Regions from separate parts of the Rhizobium zaerense genome, predicted to be linked through region 2. Evidence: predicted binding sites of a transcription regulator. Region 2 holds the regulator's gene; each other region holds the start of a gene.
The links. The regulator LexA, encoded in region 2, represses DNA repair genes until DNA is damaged. The targets are predictions, from matches to a motif close to TGTTCNNNNTGTGTTCNG.

Region 1 (5,209 bases), 370 kb from region 2:
TCTGAACGCCCTGCAGAACGGCGGCCATACGCTCCAGGCCCATGCCCGTATCGATCGACGGGCGGGGCAGCGGGTTGCGAACGCCGGGTTCGGTCTGCTCGAACTGCATGAAGACGAGGTTCCAGAACTCCAGGAACCGGTCGCCATCTTCCTCCGGGGAGCCCGGAGGGCCGCCCCAAACATTCTCACCCTGGTCGATGAAGATTTCCGAGCACGGGCCGCAGGGGCCGGTATCGCCCATCTGCCAGAAATTGTCGGATGTCGGGATGCGGATGATCTTGTCGTCGGAAAAGCCGGCGATCTTCTTCCACAGCGTCGCAGCTTCTTCGTCCTCGGAATAGACGGTCACCAGCAGGCGGTTCTTCGGAAGGTCGAAGCCTTCGGTGACGAGCTTCCAGGCAAGCTCGATCGCATTCTCCTTGAAATAGTCGCCGAAGGAGAAGTTGCCGAGCATCTCGAAGAAGGTCAGGTGGCGTGCAGTATAGCCGACATTGTCTAGGTCGTTGTGCTTGCCGCCGGCTCGCACGCATTTCTGCGAAGACGTCGCCGTCGAATAGGGACGCTTTTCGAGGCCGGTGAAGACGTTCTTGAACTGCACCATGCCGGCATTGGTGAACATCAGCGTCGGGTCGTTGCGCGGCACGAGCGGGCTCGACGGAACGATCTCGTGGCCGTTCTTCTTGAAATAGTCGAGGAAGGTCGACCGGATATCGTTCACGCCGCTCATGCTATGCCCTTCAATGCTGCCGGAGGCAGGTAAATACAAATCCATCGGCTTTTAACGTTCGCCTCCGCCACTGTCCAGCAGACAAACAAAGCCGGCCGCATTCTCATCAGGGAATGCGGCCGGCTTTGATGTTTGAAAGAACCGAGCGTGAAAATCACATTTCCGCGGCGGAGTCGCCATCATCCGGGTCCGGTCCGCCATTCTGCAGGAAGCGGTCGGCAATCAGGCCGGCATTCTGACGCAGCGACAGTTCAATCTCGCGGGCGAGATCCGGATTGTCGCGCAGGAAGGTCTTGGCGTTTTCGCGGCCCTGGCCGAGGCGCTGGCTGTTATAGGAGAACCAGGCGCCCGACTTTTCGACGATGCCGGCCTTGACGCCGAGATCGACCAGTTCGCCGGTCTTGGAAACACCCTCGCCGTACATGATGTCGAACTCGACCTGCTTGAAGGGCGGCGCCATCTTGTTCTTGACGACCTTGACGCGGGTCTGGTTGCCGATCACCTCTTCGCGCTCCTTGACCGCGCCGATGCGCCGGATGTCGAGGCGCACGGAGGCATAGAATTTCAGCGCATTGCCGCCCGTCGTCGTTTCCGGCGAACCGAACATGACGCCGATCTTCATGCGGATCTGGTTGATGAAGATCACCATGGTGTTCGACTTCGAGATCGAAGCGGTGAGCTTGCGCAGCGCCTGGCTCATCAGTCGTGCCTGCAGGCCGGGAAGGCTGTCGCCCATCTCGCCTTCGATTTCGGCGCGCGGCGTCAGGGCCGCGACGGAGTCGACGACGAGAACGTCGACCGCGCCGGAGCGCACCAGCGTATCGGTGATTTCGAGCGCCTGCTCGCCGGTATCGGGCTGCGAGATCAGCAGGTTCTGCAGGTCGACGCCAAGCTTGCGGGCATAGACGGGATCGAGCGCATGTTCGGCATCGACGAAGGCGCAGATGCCGCCCTTCTTCTGCGCTTCGGCAATCGTCTGCAGTGCAAGCGTCGTCTTACCGGAGCTTTCCGGTCCGTAGATTTCGATGATGCGGCCCCTCGGCAGGCCACCGACGCCGAGCGCGATATCGAGGCCAAGCGAGCCGGTCGAGATCGTCTCGATCTCGACAACGTTCTCGTTGGAGCCGAGCTTCATGATCGAGCCCTTGCCGAACGACCGCTCTATCTGTGAGAGTGCCGCTTCAAGCGCCTTGCTTTTGTCCACCGATTTGTCCTCTACCAGCCGCAATGAATTCTGAGACATCCCATCCACCTTTAGGTTATTGAAGCCGCTCTAGCAATGTCGAGTTTGTACTCCATTTGTTCCATTCTCGCAATAGGCGATCAAACAGTTGAAAGAAAAAGGTAAAACGACACGTGTTCTGCATTTGTTTTATCGATAAAAAGCAACGGCTTAGGCCAGAAATGCCGACTCGGCCGCGGAAGGGCGCGCTGTATCGATTCGTCCTTCGGGCATCGGGAGAGCGGATCGGATGAAGAAAAAGATTCTTGTTCTCGGCGGCGCCCATATCGACCGGCGCGGCCGCATCTCCGGCGAGACGGCGCCTGGCGCCAGCAATCCCGGCACATGGTTCGAGGAGCCGGGCGGCGGCGGCTTCAATGCGGCGCGCAACCTCTCAAGGCTCGGTTTTCAGGTGACTATGATCTCGCCGCGCGGCGGCGATCCGATGGGCGAGACGGTCGGAGAAGCTGCCGATTTCGCCGGCATCGACGACCGGCCCTTCGTCTTCCTCGACCGCAAGACGCCGAGCTACACGGCGATCATAGAGAAGGACGGCAATCTGGTGATCGCCCTTGCCGACATGGATCTTTACCGCTTCTTCGTGCCGCGGCGTCTCTCCATCCGCTGGGTGCGAGAGGCCTTCGCCGCGCATGATTTCATCCTCTTCGACGCCAACCTGCCGGAAGAGACGGTCGCGGCGATCGTCGCAAAGGCGCATTCGCTAGGCAAGCCCGTTGCGGCAATCGCCATCTCGCCGGCCAAGGTCGTCAGGCTGAAACCCTGCATCAGGAATATCGACTACCTGTTCCTGAATGAGGCTGAAGCCGCCGCCCTTGCCGGTGCACTGCCGGAAGACGCCGCCGGCTGGCCACCTTTGCTGAACGAGATCGGCGTCCGGAACGCCGTCGTTACTCGCGGTCAGCGCGAGCTCGTCGCACTTTGCGAGGGCCGCGCCGTAACACTGCAGCCGCCGATCGCCGACACCGTCGCCGATGTCACGGGTGCCGGCGACAGTCTTGCGGCCGGCACGCTCGCCGCCTTGATATCAGGCCTGCCGCTCGAAGAAGCCGTTCGTCACGGCACCGCAGCCGCCACCCTGACCGTCCAGTCGCGGCATGCCGTCAACGAAAATCTGACGCCCGATCTGCTGAATGAGGCGCTTGCCCTTGTTCCGAAGGTCAGAATTCTGCATTGAAGCGGCCAATTAAATAGTTGAGCATGATGTCGTCCGAAAACCGCTCGCACCTCGACATCATGCTCTGTCGATCACAGGACAAGACCATGACCAAGCCCATCTCCCCTCTTCTGCCGATCGCCTATTCGAAGGAAGTCGCCAGCGCCAAGCAGCGCGGCGCGCCACTGGTGGCACTGGAATCGACGATCATTACCCACGGCATGCCATATCCCGGCAATATCGAGATGGCCCGCAGCGTCGAGGCGATCATCCGCGAACAGGGTGCGGTGCCGGCAACGATCGCCGTCATTCACGGCACGCTGCATATTGGCCTTGAAGCCGGAGAACTGGAGCAACTCGCCAAGGCGACCGAAGTGATGAAGGTGTCGCGCGCCGATCTCGCCTTCGCCATCGCCGAGCGCCGCACCGGCGCCACCACAGTTGCGGCGACGATGATCGCGGCGGCGCGCGCCGGCATCCGCGTCTTTGCCACAGGCGGCATCGGCGGCGTGCATCGCGGCGCCGAGGAAAGCTTCGATATATCAGCAGATCTCGAGGAACTCGCCCGCACCGGCGTCATCGTCGTCTGTGCCGGCGCCAAGGCGATCCTCGACATTCCGAAGACGCTGGAAGTGCTGGAAACCCGCGGCGTGCCTGTCGTCACCTATGAGAGCGAGGAATTCCCCGCCTTCTGGTCGCGCTCCTCGGGCATCGGCAGCCCGCTGTCGCTGAACAGCCCGGCCGCCATCGCCAATTTCCAGACGGTGCGCGAGCAGCTCGGCGTCGACGGCGGCATGCTCGTTGCCAACCCCGTGCCGGAGGCCGACGAGATCGCGCGCGAGGAGATGGATATCTATATCGAGCGGGCGCTTGATAGCGCCGAACGCGACGAAGTGACCGGCAAGGCGGTCACACCCTATCTGCTCTCGACCATTTTCGACCTGACCGACGGCCAGAGCCTCAAGACCAATATTGCGTTGATTGAGAATAATGCGCGGCTTGCGGCTGAGATTGCGGTGGCGCTGGGTGAATGAGCGGTGATGGGGCTGGGGCCAGCATCGCCTTCAAAACGGGCATGCCGTGTAAGCCCCCTCTGCCCTGCCGGGCATCTCCCCCACAAGTGGGGAGACGACAAGCTGCGAGATCTTCGCATCACATCAACGTCTCGCCGAGCTGCAATGAATATTTGCTTGGGGAAGCCGGCGCGCCCAGCCGATCTCCCTCCTTGTGGGGGAGATGCCCGGCAGGGCAGAGGGGGGTGCGGCACGGCACAACGTGCCCTCCGACGCCCACCGCCCCTCACCCGTCCAACGTCTCCTTGACCACAACAGCTAGCTGCTTCAGTGAAAACGGCTTCGGCAAAAATCCGAATTTCGCCTCCGGCGGCAGATTGCGGGCGAAGGCATCTTCGGCATAACCCGAGACGAAGATGAACTTCATGTCGGGATAGGTCTTGCGCAGCTCGCGCAGCAGCGTCGGGCCGTCCATTTCGGGCATGACGACGTCGGAGACGACGATGTCGACCTTGCCGTCGAGTTCTTCCAAGATGGCCAGCGCCTCGACGCCCGAGCCCGCCTCGTGCACGGTATAGCCGCGCGTTTCCAGCATGCGTTTGCCGCCGCGGCGCACCGCCTCCTCGTCTTCGACGAGAAGGATGACGGCCGATCCGGTCAGGTCTTCCGGCTGCTGCGGCGACACCGGCAGCGGCACCACGTCGGCCCCGGCGATGGCGCCGTCGATCGAACCCGCTTCTGCCGCCACTGCCGGCTCCGGGATGTGGCGCGGCAGGAAGACGCGGAAGGTTGTCCCCTTGCCGACTTCGGATTCCGGCTGGATATAGCCCCCCGACTGTTTGACGATGCCGTAGACCATGGCGAGGCCAAGTCCCGTGCCCTTGCCGACATCCTTGGTGGTGAAGAAGGGCTCGAAGATCTTGTCCATGATCTCAGGCGCGATGCCGGTGCCGTTATCGGCGACTTCGACCAGCACCATGTCCTCGGCCGGCATGTAGGAATAGTTGAAAGCCGAGACCTCGGCGGCGGTCAGATTACGGGTGCGGAGTGTCAGCGTGCCGCCGTCGGGCATT
Region 2 (5,209 bases):
GGACGTCGACGATCTTTGCCACCTCGGCGCATTGTTCGGCGGTATGAACGTCGGTCAGGACGGGAAAGCCGAATTCCTTCTTGAGGTCGGCAAAGACCTCCATGCCCTTTTCGATCCCGATACCGCGTTCGGCCGAGAGCGAGGTCCGGTTCGCCTTGTCGAAGGAACTCTTGTAGACGAGGCCGATGCCGAGCCTTCCGCAAAGCTCCTTCAGCGTGCCGGCGACCATGAAGGCGTGGTCGCGGCTCTCCATCTGGCAGGGACCGGCAATTAGCGACAGGCGGCCGGTATTGGAAAAGGTGACCTGGCCTTGGCCTTCGCCGACCCTGACGTCGGAATTCGTATCAGTGCTCATCGTGTTTCCTCGAAGGCGAAGAGCGTGCCCTGCCCGGGCGCGGGCTTCACCAGAATGCGATTGTTCTTGCGCGTGTATGTCACCCCGTTAGCAGCCAAATGCGCTTCTGTCACGGCAAGATCGGCAACAGCAAAGAGGATTGCCCGGCCGCGCAGGCCGCGATCTGCGGATGAGCCGGCGATGTCGAAATAGGCCTCCAGCCCTTCCGGCGTCATCAGACCGATTTTCGCATTTGACGCCGCGACATTGACGCCGAAACCGGTTTTCTCGACTGCCGATTGCGCCGCTGCAAGGCCGACGAAGGCAGCGAATGCGGCCGGTTCCGGCGCGCAAAGCGCGATCTCCGTTATGCCGGTCACGCCATTGGCATGCGTCTCCAGCGCGGCGCGGTCGGCCGGCAGCGGATTGATACGCTCGACGGTGAAGAGCAAGAGATCAGGCGCGCGCAGGTCGCCGGCAAAAGCCAGCTTGAAGCCGGCAATCGTCTCGGAGCCGTCCGGCATCGTCATCGGCCGGTTGAACTGCAGCATCTCCCCGGCGCTCGACCCGTTGCCGACGAAATCCTGATGATCGATGCCGGCATCCTTGCTGCCGAAGGCCACCGCCGAAAGCCCCTCCGCGCCGCAACGGAAGCGGAAAGCCCGGTTGCGAGCGGTGAAGACATTGCCTCGTCGCGCCGATGCCTCGCTCTCCTCGACGCTCGCGATCCCGAGCGGCTCCAGATAGGTCTTGTCGGCAAAGAAGACGCAGGCATTCTCCGTTCCGAAGGGATGGCGCGCATCGGCGGCAACGGTGAAGCCGAGCTTGCCGAGCCTTTCGCGCGCCAGATCGATGTCGACGACCGGCAGCACGACATGATCCAGCGGGTACGGTTTGGTGGAATGCGTGTTCATCATATCCCTCCTCAAATCGGCAAGAGATGTGCGACAGCGCCACCCTCAATGCAAGACATGTGTCCAATCCGGCGAATGAAAATAAGAATCTCGACGAGTTGGTGCCAAGTTTTACGGAAATTTAGCTACTTGCGGAACACATATGGAACATATAGTGTCTGTTCTGGATTTGTTTCAATCACGAGGTCACAACGTCGATGCTCACGCGCAAACAACAGGAGCTTCTCCTTTTCATTCATGAGCGCATGAAGGAATCCGGCGTTCCGCCATCTTTCGACGAAATGAAGGATGCCCTGGACCTCGCTTCGAAGTCCGGGATTCATCGCTTGATTACAGCGCTCGAGGAACGTGGCTTCATTCGCCGCCTACCGAACCGGGCCCGCGCGATCGAGGTCATCAAGCTTCCGGAGGCCTACAGCCCCAGCATCCAGCCGCGGCGTGGCTTTTCGCCGAGCGTCATCGAGGGCAGCCTCGGCAAGCCACAGCCGGTCGCCGCTCCTGCCCCTGCAAAACCCGTCGCCGACAACGGCAACTCGGTCTCCGTGCCGGTCATGGGCCGCATCGCCGCCGGTGTTCCGATCTCGGCGATCCAGAACAACACCCACGACATCGTCGTTCCGGCCGACATGCTCGGTTCCGGTGAACATTATGCGCTGGAGGTCAAGGGCGATTCGATGATCGACGCCGGCATCTTTGACGGCGACACCGTGATCATCCGCAACGGCAGCACCGCAAGTCCTGGCGACATCGTCGTTGCTCTCGTCGACGACGAGGAAGCGACACTCAAACGCTTCCGCCGCAAGGGCGCCTCGATTGCGCTCGAAGCCGCCAACCCGGCTTACGAGACCCGGATTTTCGGGCCGGACCGTGTCAAGGTTCAGGGCAAGCTCGTCGGTCTTATTCGCCGCTATCACTGACCTTGGCTAGACCGGGCTCGGTAAAACTATTGCTGCGCCAGTCATAGGCGCGATGGCGCATCCATGGCCGCGACAATGCATCGAATGCGGTTGCCACCTCCAGGCCGGCGTTCGTGAAGCGCAACTCGACGGAACCGGTCCTGCGCAGCGTTTCACCGGTGAAGAGCGTCGCACCTGAGCGGCAGCTGTTGAAGCGCAGGCGGACCGACGTCACGACGATATCGGCGGCGTCGCATGCGGGGCCGAGATAGGCGGCATTGTCGATGACGGCCACGACCTGGCCATTGCCAAGCCTTGATGTGCACCAGGCCTTTTTGACGCAGGAAAAGCGGTTTGCTTCACCGGCCGCTGCGGCTGCACGCATCGCGGTCCTCGCTTCGGTCTGCTGATCGCGGGAAAGCCTGACGCGGCGGTCTTCTCCCTCCGGCGGGATAGCAGGACCATCCAGCATCTTCGGCGGATCATGCGTCGGCAGGACCAGCGCTCTCTGCCATTGGTCGAAGATGAAATCCGGCGGTCGTTCACGGTTGGACGCCATTGCTGCCGCCTCGACGACCGCGACGAGATTGCCATCCTCCGAAATCACCAGATCCGGCGGCCGGGGAACCGGTAGAAGGAACAGGATGAGCGTCGAGACTGCGATGATCGATGTGCCGGAATGGCGCAGTCGCGTCCGGAGCAGCGTCAGCAGAAGAAAGCCTGCCACGGCGACCGCGAAATACCAGCCGGGCAAACGGCCAACGTCGATATTGCCGCCCCAGCCGGATACCGTCTTTGCGACCGCGATCACCAGATCGAGGCCGAATCCGACGACCTTCCAGGCCCAAACATCCAGACCGAAAGGCATGAGCAGCATCGCCAGCAGCCCGGCCGGCATGACGATAAAGGAGATGATCGGCATCGTCGCGAGGTTTGCCGGCAGGCCATAGGCGGTCAGGCGATGAAAATGCTCGATCGAAAACAGCGCGGTTGAAAAGCCGCCGATCAGCGACGTCAGGAAGACGCCGCCGAAGAAACCCGCAACCGTAACGACCGGCCTGATGATCGGCAGCTTGAGGAAGGCGTTTTCGCGGACGCGCCGGTCCTTCCACAGCTGATAGCCCGAGACCAGCGCCAATGTCGCGGCAAAGGACATCTGGAAGCTCGGACCCAAGACCTCGGACGGCGAAATGGCGATGATGACGAGCGCGGAGAGCGCGACATTGCGCAGGCTGATCGACGGCCGGTCGAAGAAGACGGCAATCAACATGATGGCCATCATGATGAAGGCGCGTTCGGCAGAGACCCCAAAGCCCGAGATCAGGAAATAGGCGGTCACGGCGATGAGCGCGCCGGCGGCAGCGATCTTCTTCGTCGGATAGGCCTCAGCGACGCCGGGAAAGAGGCTGAGCAACATCCGGAACCCAACGAAGAAGATACCGGCCGACAGCGCCATGTTGAGGCCGGAGATGGCGACGATATGAGCCAGGCCGGACTGGCGCAGCGCTTCCGTCGTCTCATTCGAGATGGCGCGCCGCTCGTCCGTCACCAGAGCAGCGGCGAAAGCGCCGGTGTCGCCAGGCAAGATCGACCTTATGCGGTCGCCAATGCCGCTGCGCAGCCGGTAGAGCCCTTCGAGCAGAGCTTCCCACGTCGATCTTGCCGCCTGCGGACCTGCCTGCCAGTCGACCTTCGACGGCGCGCCGTAGAAGAAGCCGTTCGCGCCGATTCCATCGAAATAGGCACCGAAGGAGAAGTCGTTGAGCTCAGGAAGTGCTGGACCTGCCGGCGGCGTCAGCCGCGCCCTGCCGGTTATGATATCACCGATCTCGATGGGCGCGTCTGCGCCGCGGGTGATCGCAGTTATGCGTTCGGGCGACCGCTTCACTTCCGGCGCCTCCGTACCGGTGACGGCAAGAATGTAGCGCCACCGGCCGCGACCGTCGCCTTCGCGCCGTTCCACACGGCCGGTCACCGTCGTCGTGACGGCGGAATCGAGGATCACGGTCGAAGCCCGCCAGCTCTCGAGCTGCGCGGAGGCCATGCCGCAGGCCACAAGTGCAAGCGCCAGCAGCGTTGCCCGCAATGCCGCCCGGCTGCGGCTGGCGATGAGAACGGCGACGATCAGCAGCAACAGGCAGAGCAGCGATGCAACGAGCGGAAAGTCCGATGCCGCGAGAAACCAGAAGGCTGACCCGGCACCGAGGAAGACAGGCGAGACAAGCAGCAGACGGCCGTGGTCCGCCTCTTCGCTCAGCATCCGCATGCCGATACGCAGCGATTGCGAGGCTGCTGCCGGCAGCCGGTGCCGCAAGGGGCTCGTCGACTGCGTTCTTGTCGGGCGCGTCACCATGACAGGTGGAGAAAAACCGGCGGAGTCGGCGAGGCCTTCGCCTGCTTCCGGCCGCAATTCGACTGTGGTCAACTCCTGCATGTGCCGCCCAAGCCCAGCTGCGAAGGCGGCCAGAATGCAACCTCCGATCAAATCCGGCAAGCATAATCGATTGAAATACGAGGGAAAATCGCAAGCGCCAAAAGACGAGTTGAATCATCGGCTTCCGATATGCGTGCGGCTCATCGCTGCAGTGCCTAAAAGGTGATACCGCAATGCACAAAATGCCGTCACGGTAACTTGGCATTAGCTTCGCGATCATATAGCTATCGGTGAGGACGCTTAACCCCTATGGCGCTTTTATGGCGCCACCGCCATTTCGGAGGATCAGCATGACGGATCAAAGCGCTACAATAAAAATCGGTGACAAGTCTGTCGACCTTGCTGTCAAAAGCGGCACGATCGGCCCGAGCGTCATCGATATCGGTGCCCTCTACAAGAATACGGCTTCCTTCACCTACGATCCGGGTTTCACCTCGACGGCATCCTGTGAATCGAAAATCACTTACATCGACGGCGACGAAGGTGTCCTGTTGCACCGCGGCTATCCGATCGAGCAGCTCGCCGAGCATGGCGACTTCCTCGAGGTCTGCTACCTGCTGCTTTACGGCGAACTGCCGACCACCGTGCAGAAGAAGGATTTCGATTATCGCGTCACGCACCACACCATGGT
Region 3 (5,209 bases), 2.0 Mb from region 2:
TCTCGCGCTCCGCATCGGGCAATTTGCGGAAGGTGGTGCCGGCGCGGTTGAGGACGATATCGAGGCCGGCCTGGTCGATCCAGGCTTCGAGATGGGCGCGATCGATACCCAGCGCCTTGTAATCGTGAAACTCATAGGCGACGCTGTGTTCTTCCAGCCAGCTGCGCGCCTTCTTCATCGTGTCGCAATTCTTGATGCCATAGATAGTGACGGCCATGCCCGATTGATCTCCCTGTGATGGCGCGAGATAACATGCACGAAGGCCGGCGCAAACGCCGTGCGACGTTTTATCCCCCGAGCGCGTCGCCGATCGAGGCAGACAAAGCCGGCCTGTGGCTCAATTCTCCAGCGTGCCGGCCTTGCGTGAAGCCTCGCTGGGTTCGTCGCAGGCGATCTTCATCAGGTCGCCGCGCCGCCGCACCAGCCGGTCGGATGTTCGGGTCAGGATCAGCCCATCCTGTGGCGCGCTGAGTTCGATGCTGCCGCCCGGCTGCCCTGGCCGGGTAATGATCGTCACTAGGCGGTCGCCTTCCGCAATCCTCTCGCCGATATTGCGATGAAAGAGCACGGCTCCGCCTTCCGGAGCGCGGATGATCTCGACATTGTCGAGCGGCACGGCCGGACCGGAAAATGCCGTCGCCGCCGGCTTTTCGTCGGCGACGATCCCCCGTGCCGCGAGGAAACGCCAGAGCCCGTCGGCGTCCTTTTTCGCCAATACCGGATCGACGTCGCGTTTGCCGCGCAGCTCGACGGTGACGGAAAGTCTGCCGGGCGGCTCGAATAGGCGTTCGCCGGGAATTTCATATTTCCATGCAAAGCCGACGGCCTCCTCGAAGGCCGAGCTTTCGCCATCCGAAAGCAGCACGGCTTCCATGTCGAGTGCAGCGGCAAGATCGGCCGCCTCCGGCCAGAAGGCCTCGTCGATATAGGCATATTGCAGCGATTCATCGTCGCAATGCAGGTCGAGCACGAGATCGGCCCCGAGCGCCAAATGCAGCAACTGTCGCTTCAATCTGTCGGTAGCCGGATAATCGTCGAGGTCTTCGATCAGCGTCGGGCGATCGGCCAGGGAGATCCGCGGAAAGTCCCGGTTGAAATTGGTGCGCGAGCCCAGGTCGAAACGGCCCTGCAATTCGCCGAAATGCGATTGCGCTGCACCGATCGGATTGGCCTGCGGCACGATGGTGATATTGCCGGCGATCCCGCCTTGGCTTTCCGCCTGCCGCAGCCTCTCGCAGAGGAAATGCAACAGCACCGTTCCCGGCAGCTCGCCGGCATGCAGTGCCGCCTGGATATAGGTCTTCGGCGCCTTCGGATCGCCGCCCGTAAAGCGCAGCACCGGCAGCCGCCACTCCGCTCCCGGCGTATCGCCCGGGATGATGATCTCTGAAACGTCCATGCTGATTTCGCTCCCCGTTTTGACCAATGTCGGAACAGGCTTTCGGAGCTTTATGCGCGGAAATCAGGCAAGCGCAAGCCGAGATCCGCGGACTCTTTGCCCTTAGCCCAGCAGTGGCCAGCGATCGATAATCCGATGTTCGGTTTTTCCGAGAACACTGTGGATGAGCAGGAATTCGGACGCCGTCCATGAAACGGGTGTGTCGAGGGTCGTCGGCGGCACGGCCTTGCGGTCGTAGAGCAGCGTCATATGCGGCGTGAAATCCCGGCTGATATTGTGCCGTAATCCGGCATTGTGCATGCCGATGCCCAGTTGGACATGCACTCGGGTGAGCGGTTTGCGTCCGCCCTCGCCGCAAAGCACAAGCGCTCGCGCCTGCGGGAATCGCATGATCCGGTCAAAGGTCACTGCGATCGGCGCACTTTCGACCGTGGCGCCGGCCTGCCGTGCCGCGAAGACCACATCCTCCGGCAGCTTCGGATAGTCTCCGACCCCGATGATCGACACATGCAATGTCGTCAAGCGCGGCCTGCCGGAAAGGGAGAAGGCTCGACGATAGTCATCGGCGATTGCGGCCGCCTGCTGCTCGATGGCATCAGGAGGACAGAGCGCAAAGAAAAGCCGGTGTCCGCTGGTGTAGCTTTCGTTCCGCTGTCCGCGATCATTTTTGTCGTCTCCGAAGTCGAGGGGCATTTGGTTCATGGAATTTCAGGTCGTCATGACCCGCCTCGTCGTTTCCAAACCGCGCCGAAGGATACTCCGAAAGAAGGCGATATTAAGAACAAAAAGAGAACATAATTTCCTGATAGGCTCGGCGTCACACTCATCCGAGCCGTCGCGGCAAAAGGGGCTGACTTGGAGGTTCGGGCAACAGTGCAGGGGTGCATCGCGATCTTTCCTGAAAGCCCGGCGCGCGCAAGAAACGGGTTGAAACCGACGCCATCCCATACGATTTTGAGGGTCATCGAAAACGCGGAGGCTGTGTCATGGCTGAGACAACGCACCACTATCTCATCTTCGAAACCGCGGGCGGTTTCTGCGGCATCGCCTGGAGCGACGCCGGCATTGCCCGCTTCCAACTACCGACCAAATCGGCAGAGGCGACTGAACGGCTGCTGCTGCGCCGCCTGCCGGATGCCGAAGCCGGCGCGCCGACGCCTGCCGTGCTGGAAACGGTCGCGGCCGTGAAGCGCTACTTCCAGGGCGAAGAGACGGATTTTTCCGGCGTCGAACTCGATCTTGCTGGGCAGGATGCCTTCTTCCGGGATATTTATGCGGCGGCAAGGCGTGTCGGCTGGGGCCGCACCACGACTTACGGCGCGCTGGCCAAGGAGCTCGGCGTCGGGCCGGAAGCCGCCCGCGACGTCGGCCAGGCGATGGCGAAGAACCCTGTCGCTTTGATCATCCCGTGTCACCGGGTGCTCGCGGCCGGCGGCAAGATCGGCGGCTTTTCCGCGCCCGGCGGTTCGTCATCGAAGGCGCGGATGCTGGAGCTCGAAGGCGTCAACCTCGCCCCACCGCCGCCTGCCCAGCAGTCGTTGGGGTTTTAGGCGGCTGAGCTTTTTTCGTTTTCCGCAATTCCCGGCAAAATCGCTTCGCGCTTTGCCTGGCAAAACCGCTCTACACTTTTGCTGGAATTGCTTTGGCAGGGTCTCAGCCGATCAATGCGGGCTGGCTGTGGGCCGGATGATGATCTCGCTGACATCGACGTCGTCAGGCTGGCTGACGGCGTAGAGGATCGAATTGGCGATGGCCTCGGGGCTGATGGTGATCGCCCTGAACGCCTTCATGGCGTCCCGCGCGGTTGGATCGGTGATCGTCTCGGCCAGTTCCGATGTCGTCGTGCCGGGCGAGATGACGGTGACGCGGATACGATCGGTCTCCTGCCGCAATCCGTCCGAGATCGCCCGCACCGCGAATTTTGTCGCGCAATAGACGGCGGCCGTCGGCGAGACGCTGTGGCCGCCGATCGAAGACAGGTTGATGATCTGACCTGATCTCTGCGCCTTCATGATCGGAAGTGCGGCCGCGATGCCGTAGAGAACGCCCTTGATATTGACGTCGACCATCCGGTCCCATTCGTCGACCTTGAGGGCTTCCAGCGGCGACAGCGGCATGACGCCGGCATTGTTGACGATGACGTCGAGCCGGCCGAATTCGGACCTGGCAAAGCCTGCAAAAGCTTCCACGTCCGCACGGTCGGTGACGTCAAGCTTCTGCAGGCGCACCGACCCGCCCTTTGCGGCGATGTCACCGGCGAGTTCCTCCAGGCGCTCGGTGCGGCGGGCGCCGATCACGATATGGGCGCCTGCGGCAGCCAGCACCTTTGCCGCCGCCTCTCCGATGCCGCTGCTGGCTCCGGTGATGGCAATGACTTTTCCTTCGATATCAGGCATTTCAAGCTCCGTTGTACGCCGCTCGCTTGGCGATGCGGCCCGGGGGTGGTCAGGTGGGAATATCGGCGCTGAGCGATGTCTCCGCCCAGGCGTCGAAGTTTGCGCGCAGCGCATCGAGCCGTTCGCGGGCGATCTTCAGGGCGGGTGCGCCGAGCAGCAGGCGCAGCGGCGGTTCGTCCGCTTCGAACGCCGATATGATCGCGGTTACCGCGCGCGCGGGATCGCCTGGCTGGTTGCCGGAGATCGAGCGGGTGGCCCGGCGCCGCTTGCCGGATGTTTCCGCATAGTCGTCGATGATCGTGCTGGATTCGACCATCGACCGACCGGCCCAATCCGTGCGGAAGGCGCCGGGTTCGAGGATCGTCACATCGATGCCGAGCGGCCTGACCTCATGCGAAAGCGATTCCGACAAGGCTTCGACCGCAAACTTGGTGGCGTGGTAGTAGCCGGTTGCGGCAAAAGCGACGAGCCCACCGAGCGAGGAGACGTTGAAGATATGCCCCCGTCGGCGTCGGCGCATGCCCGGCAGGGCCTGCTTGGTGACAGCGATCAATCCGAAGACGTTGGTCTCGAACTGGGCGCGTATCTCGGCGTCGTCGCCCTCTTCGATGGCCGAGAGGTAGCCGTAGCCGGCATTGTTGACGAGGACGTCGATCGCACCGAAATGCGTTTCGGCATCACGGACCGCGCCGGCGATGGAGCGGCTGTCGGTCACATCGAGTGCAAGGGCAAGCGCGCGGTTTCCGTGCGCTGCCGTGAGATCTGCCAGGGTCTCGGGTCTGCGCGCCGTCATGGCGGCACGCCAGCCGCGGGAGAGGACGGCTCCGGCAAGTGCCCGGCCGAGGCCGGACGATGCGCCGGTGATGAACCAGATGGGTGTTGGGGAAGACATGATTGTCATCCTTTCCGGCCGGCAAATGCGGCCTTCTCCTGTGGGATGTTGCCTTTCGGGCGGCACGTCATCTGCGCCGAAGCACCATGCCGCCGTGATGGAGGGTATTGCCGTCGACGAAATCGCCGTCGGCCGTGAAGCCCGTGTCATCCCAATATTCGATGTGGCTTCCGGTGACGTCGTAGCGTCCTCGATAGGCGCTTTCCCGGCTGCCGCGGGCCTCATCGTAGCGGCCATTGGGCAGAAGTTCGTGGCGGACGCGGCCATCATCCGTAACCCACATGCCGACATAGGGATGTTGCTGCATTCTGTTCTCGCTTGTTTGTTGCTGCTGATCTCTGCGGTTCACGCCATCGGTGGCGGACGAACTGGTCGCCGCGCAAGCCAGGGTGACCGCCGTGAAAAACTGCAGGACCGGGCTTTTGAAAATCTTTCGCATTGCCTTGCCTTTCGAAGCCTTCGTTGACCTCGACCGAAAGATAGTACGGACAACCTGAGTGATTAAGTTGCCAATCCGAGATG
Region 4 (5,209 bases), 1.9 Mb from region 2:
CTTCGCAGAGCGTTATCTGTCGACGGCGCTGTTTGAAGGGCTGGGGAGCTAACGGTGGCTGTGCCTGGGGCCTTTCCTGCGGCCATTTATCTTGCAAAATAGCGGGCGCTTCGGCGCCCCTTCTTTTATGCCGTCACCTGCATCCCAATCGAAGTCCGACGAAAGTTCTGTGGAAATCCGGAATAACGATTGTCGATGTCCCACTTGAGCTAGTTGAATCCAAATGATTGCGAACCTTTGCCATGACTTCCGCCATTGTCGCGTGCAAACGATTCAGCTCAGTGTGCTCTTTCGTCCGCTCCGGAGCATAGCGCGAGATGAGGTACTCACGCTTTGCTGTCATTGCTTCCAGATGCAGGGCAGTCTTTTTTCTCAGTTTAAGTTTAGCAACGAACATTGGCTCAGCGAGATTGTGCATCCGTTTTCGTATTTCCTCCGGAGTAACGCCCTCATGACGCAGGAAGGCGTTTAAGTAGAGTTCAATGGCGTGAATGGCGCACATTCGAGCTGGTGCGATGGATAGTGCAACTTGCTTCTGACCCTCGCTGAATAGGAGGATCGAAGCGCGAGAGTAGGCATTCGCCAAGTTTAGGACTTCCCAGGGTTTGGCGTTTGAGCCCGGAAATTCATTACTCATGGGCATCCCCGGCGACAGGCTTTCTCATCCTTCACTTCCGATCGACTATGTCGAACAGACCGACATCCTTCTTAAGATTTTTTCAGCCGAAGCTAATATTGTAAAGAGCAACGAAGTGAGGAGAGGCTCTTGCCCCTAATGGATTAAGCGACATGGAGGATGCCTAAATCGGCGTCCTAGGCAGCTTCGGCACCGCCTTCGGCAGATCATCCCCTTGCCACGGCATTCGCGCCGATCGCGGCTGGCAACGCGCCCGTTTTGGCAGCGATCAGCGCAAACGCGATTGACGGATCGACGGAGGTAGGCGGCCTGACGACTAATACTTCAAAATATCTGCGCGCATCCACCCTTCTTCTTAGGCCGCAGCCGTTAACCTCTCTCCGGCAATGCGATAGGAAATCGCTTCGGCGAGATGGATGCGGCCGACGGTCGGTTTGCCGTCGAGATCGGCGAGCGTGCGGGCGACCTTGAGCACGCGGTGGTAACCGCGGGCGGAGAATTTCATCTTTTCGGCGGCGTCTCGCAGCAGCTGCAGGCCGCTGGCATCGGGTTCGGCCAGTTTCTCGATCATCGCGGTGGAGCAGCGGGCATTGGTGCCGATGCCTTTTGCGCCGGTGCTTTCGAAGCGCTCCTGCTGGATTTCACGGGCGCGGGCGACACGGCGGGCAACGTCCGCGCTGGTTTCAGCCGCCATCGGCCGGATCAGATCGGCGGCGGAGACGGCCGGCACGTCGATGCGGATATCGATGCGATCCATCAGCGGGCCGGAGATGCGGGCCTGGTAATCGCTCATGCAGCGCGGGCCGCGGGCGCAGCTATGGCCGGGCTCGCCGGCCATGCCGCAGCGGCAGGGGTTCATTGCCGCGATCAGCTGGAATTTCGCCGGATAGGAGACGCGGTGATTGGCCCGCGCGATGACACATTCGCCGCCTTCGAGCGGCTGGCGCAGCGCATCCAGCGCCTGCGGCGTGAATTCGGGAAACTCGTCGAGAAACAGCACCCCGTGATGGGCAAGCGAGGCTTCGCCCGGGCGGGCGCGTATCCCGCCGCCGACGAGAGCCGCCATGGTGGCGGAATGATGCGGGGTGCGGAAGGGCCTTCGATCGGAAAGCTTGCCGCCGGAGAGCTGACCGGCGATCGAATGGACCATCGAGACCTCCAGCAGCTCGGCGGCCGAAAGCGGCGGCAGGATCGACGGCAGCCTTGCCGCCAGCATCGATTTGCCGGAGCCCGGAGGACCGACCATCAAAAGATTATGACCGCCGGCAGCAGCCACTTCGAGCGCGCGCTTGGCGCTTTCCTGGCCCTTGATCTCGGCGAGATCCGGCAGGTTTGCGGCATTGGCGCGGATCGACGCTTCCGGCCTGGACAGGACCTGCGTGCCGCGGAAATGATTGGCAAGGGCAATCAGGCTGCGCGGGGCGAGGATATCGACCTCGGCGCCTGCCCAGGCGGCTTCGGCGCCGCTTTCGGCCGGGCAGATCAGCCCCTTGCCGAGCGCATTGGCGCCGATCGCCGCCGGCAGCGCGCCTGAGATGGCGGCGATCGTTCCGTCGAGATTGAGTTCGCCGACGACGACAAAATCCGACAGTGCATCGGCGGGAATGGCGCCGAGCGCCGCCATCAGGGCAAGCGCGATCGGCAGGTCGAAATGCGAACCTTCCTTCGGCAGGTCGGCCGGCGCCAGATTGACGGTCACGCGCTTTGCCGGCAGGGCCAGGCCGGAGGCGTGGAGGGCTGCCTGCACGCGCTCGCGGCTTTCGGCCACCGCTTTGTCGGGCAGACCGACGATCTGCATGCCGACCTTGCCGGGCGCGACCATGACCTGAACCTCGACCGGCACACCTTCGATGCCCTGAAATGCCACCGTACTGACACGCGCGACCATATGCCCATCCCCTTGCCGCAAACTCTTATACCGCCCCCGGCCGTTCAGGGCCAGCGGTTGCAATCTGGCATGGAATCTGGAATAAAACAAGAACAATCAAAGAACGTAGTCAGGCATCCGCTGTGACCTTGGTTTGTGCTTGGGGTGCGGGACCAGAACGGTCATGGGCGGCTGGCTCAGCCGCGCTTGCGCTCGATCGCATCCCAAAGCAGGCTGGCGATATCGGCGCCGCCGAATTTCTTGACCTCGCGGATGCCGGTGGGCGAGGTGACGTTGATTTCGGTCATGTAATCGCCGATCACATCGATGCCGACGAGTAGGAAGCCGCGCTCCCTCAGCGCCGGGCCGATGCGGGTGCAGATTTCCTGTTCGCGCGGCGTCAGTTCGGTCGCCTCGGCGCGGCCACCGACATGCATGTTGGAGCGGCTGTCATGCTCGGCCGGCACGCGGTTGATGGCGCCGGCGAATTCGCCGTCGACTAGGATGATGCGTTTGTCGCCCTTGCGCACGTCAGGCAAATATTGCTGGGCGATGAAGGGCTCGCGGAAAAGCTGGCCGAACATTTCGAGCAGCGAAGAGAGGTTGCGATCGTCGCGGGTCGAATGGAAGACGCCGGCGCCGCCATTGCCGTAAAGCGGCTTCAGGATGATATCGCCCATCTCGTCGCGGAAGCGGCGGATCTCGTCGGCATCCTTGGTGATCAGCGTCTTCGGCATCAGGTCGGCGAATTCGGTGACGAAGATCTTTTCCGGCGAATTGCGCACCCAGGCCGGATCGTTGACGACGAGCGTCTTCGGATGGATGCGCTCGAGCAGATGCGTCGAGGTGATATAGGCCATGTCGAAGGGCGGGTCCTGGCGCAACAGCACGACATCCATGGTCGCGAGATCGACGCGCTCCGGCGCGCCAAGTTCAAAATGATCGCCCTTGACGTCGCGCAGCACCATCGGCTCGACGCTGGCATAGAGCTTGCCGTCGCGAAAGCTCAGGCGTTCGGGGGTGTAATGGAAGAGCTTGTAGCCGCGTACCTGGGCTTCCAGGCTCATGGCGAAGGTGGAATCGCCTGCGATATTGATGCCTGCGACATGGTCCATCTGGACCGCTACATTGGTGATCTTGGCCATTTCCATCCCTCGCTGAATGCCGGACAGATGTAGGTCGGCCAGATACCAAACGCAACGGGCAATCAGGGGCTTCCGGTCGCAGTTTTCAGGCAGCGATGCCCTGGTTGCCGCTGTTGCGCAGCATGTTGCGGAGGCGGTAGGCGATCGCCAAGGGCTTCGGGAAGGGTTTGCGCAGGAACGCGACCTTGCGGACGTAATTGTCGACCCGCCAGCTTGCCCAGGTTCCACCGGCAAAGAAGGCGACGTCGCCGGCACGCAGGGTTCGTTCGGTGCCGTCCTCGGCGGTGATATGCACCTCGCCTTCGAGGATCATCACCGTCTCGTCCCAGCCGAAATACCAGCGGAATTCGCCCGCCGTGCAATCCCAGATCGCCGTTAGTGACGCCTCGTCATGGCCGCGCGAATGTTCGGCGGTGCGGGCCTGCGGATAGCCGCTGACGATCCAGTCCGGATTGATCGGCGTGGATTTCAGCGGCAACAGATCGCTCGCATGCGCGACGAAGGATTTTCCGGCCGGCTTCGTTACGGCATACGGCACCGAGCGCGCGGCCGTGGCGACCGCACTTGCAAGCATCAGCTTCCAGGCCATGAAGCAACCCCCAATTGTTATCCCTACCGAGATTTGGGGTAGCAGAGAGTCGTAAGAACCTGGTTCACGCGGGGACTAAAAGTTTAACGATCCGGAAATCCGATAGGTCGGAAGGAGGTCAGAAGGCATCAATAAAGTGCCGCGGCAATCGGCCGGGCATGATCGCCACAATGTCATAACGCTGGGAAAGGCGGGCCTGATCCGCCTGGCGGGCGAGCCAGAGATCGCTTGCCGCCCTTATGCGCTTCTGTGCGGCGGTAGAGACGGCATCGACCGCCGCGGCCTCGCCACGGCGGGCCTTGACCTCGACGAAGACGGCGAGATCGCCCTTGCGGGCGATGATATCGATCTCGCCGAGCCGGGTGCGATGGCGCAGCGCCAGGATGCGATAGCCCTTCAGCATCAGGAAAGCGGCCGCGACATATTCCGACATGCGGCCCCGGCGCAGCGCCTTCCTTCTGATCGCGGTGAGATCATTATCGCCCATCGGCGTTCTTGATCTCCAGCAGGCGCTGGTAGAGCACCTTGCGCGGCAGGCCGGTGAGGCGGGCGGCCTCGGTCGCGGCGCTGGCCGTCGGCATCGACTTCGACAGGTCGGCCAGCATGGCTTCGACATCGGCCGCATCCGTTTCGACCGGCTCCGGCGGACCGATCACGAGGACGATCTCGCCTTTGACGTTTTCCACCTGCTGATAATGCGCCGCAAGGTCGGCAAGCGTGCCGCGGCGGAACTCCTCATAGGTCTTGGTCATCTCACGGCAGACGGAGGCGGGCCGGGCGGCGCCCAGCACATCGGCGGCGGCGAGAAGCGTTGCGCCGATGCGATGCGGCGATTCAAAGAAGATCAGCGTCGCGGGTACTGCGGCAAGTTCACCGAGGCGGTCGCGGCGGGCCTTGTCCTTGGCCGGCAGGAAACCGGCGAAAAGAAAGGCATCGTTCGGCAGGCCGGAGCCGACAAGGGCTGCGAGCGG

Region 1: recA (recombinase RecA) is a predicted target of LexA. The motif match lies at 2,085-2,102, and genes of this name have one in related genera.
Region 3: ACS4RR_RS01125 (2'-5' RNA ligase family protein) is a predicted target of LexA. The motif match lies at 2,177-2,194, and genes of this name have one in related genera.
Region 4: ACS4RR_RS00890 (YifB family Mg chelatase-like AAA ATPase) is a predicted target of LexA. The motif match lies at 2,603-2,620, and genes of this name have one in related genera.

What each region holds. Positions count from the first base shown of each region.
Region 1 covers NZ_CM132690.1:2,791,579-2,796,787, reverse strand. The annotation lists gene alaS (alanine--tRNA ligase) at 1-727, opposite strand, end outside; gene recA (recombinase RecA) at 882-1,970, opposite strand; gene ACS4RR_RS13475 (carbohydrate kinase family protein) at 2,200-3,144, shown strand; gene ACS4RR_RS13470 (pseudouridine-5'-phosphate glycosidase) at 3,231-4,157, shown strand; gene cckA (cell cycle histidine kinase CckA) at 4,423-5,209, opposite strand, start outside.
Region 2 covers NZ_CM132690.1:3,163,503-3,168,711, forward strand. The annotation lists gene kdsA (3-deoxy-8-phosphooctulonate synthase) at 1-355, opposite strand, end outside; gene ACS4RR_RS15315 (VOC family protein) at 352-1,248, opposite strand; gene lexA (transcriptional repressor LexA) at 1,446-2,165, shown strand; gene ACS4RR_RS15325 (ComEC/Rec2 family competence protein) at 2,146-4,578, opposite strand; gene gltA (citrate synthase) at 4,869-5,209, shown strand, end outside.
Region 3 covers NZ_CM132690.1:216,726-221,934, reverse strand. The annotation lists gene ACS4RR_RS01135 (ArsC family reductase) at 1-217, opposite strand, end outside; gene ACS4RR_RS01130 (M14 family metallopeptidase) at 338-1,399, opposite strand; gene ACS4RR_RS01125 (2'-5' RNA ligase family protein) at 1,502-2,101, opposite strand; gene ACS4RR_RS01120 (methylated-DNA--[protein]-cysteine S-methyltransferase) at 2,386-2,949, shown strand; gene ACS4RR_RS01115 (SDR family oxidoreductase) at 3,061-3,795, opposite strand; gene ACS4RR_RS01110 (oxidoreductase) at 3,845-4,696, opposite strand; gene ACS4RR_RS01105 (Atu4866 domain-containing protein) at 4,755-5,126, opposite strand.
Region 4 covers NZ_CM132690.1:174,922-180,130, forward strand. The annotation lists gene cysK (cysteine synthase A) at 1-52, shown strand, start outside; gene ACS4RR_RS00885 (hypothetical protein) at 134-637, opposite strand; gene ACS4RR_RS00890 (YifB family Mg chelatase-like AAA ATPase) at 993-2,525, opposite strand; gene gshB (glutathione synthase) at 2,702-3,649, opposite strand; gene ACS4RR_RS00900 (cupin domain-containing protein) at 3,735-4,238, opposite strand; gene ACS4RR_RS00905 (YraN family protein) at 4,357-4,725, opposite strand; gene rsmI (16S rRNA (cytidine(1402)-2'-O)-methyltransferase) at 4,715-5,209, opposite strand, start outside.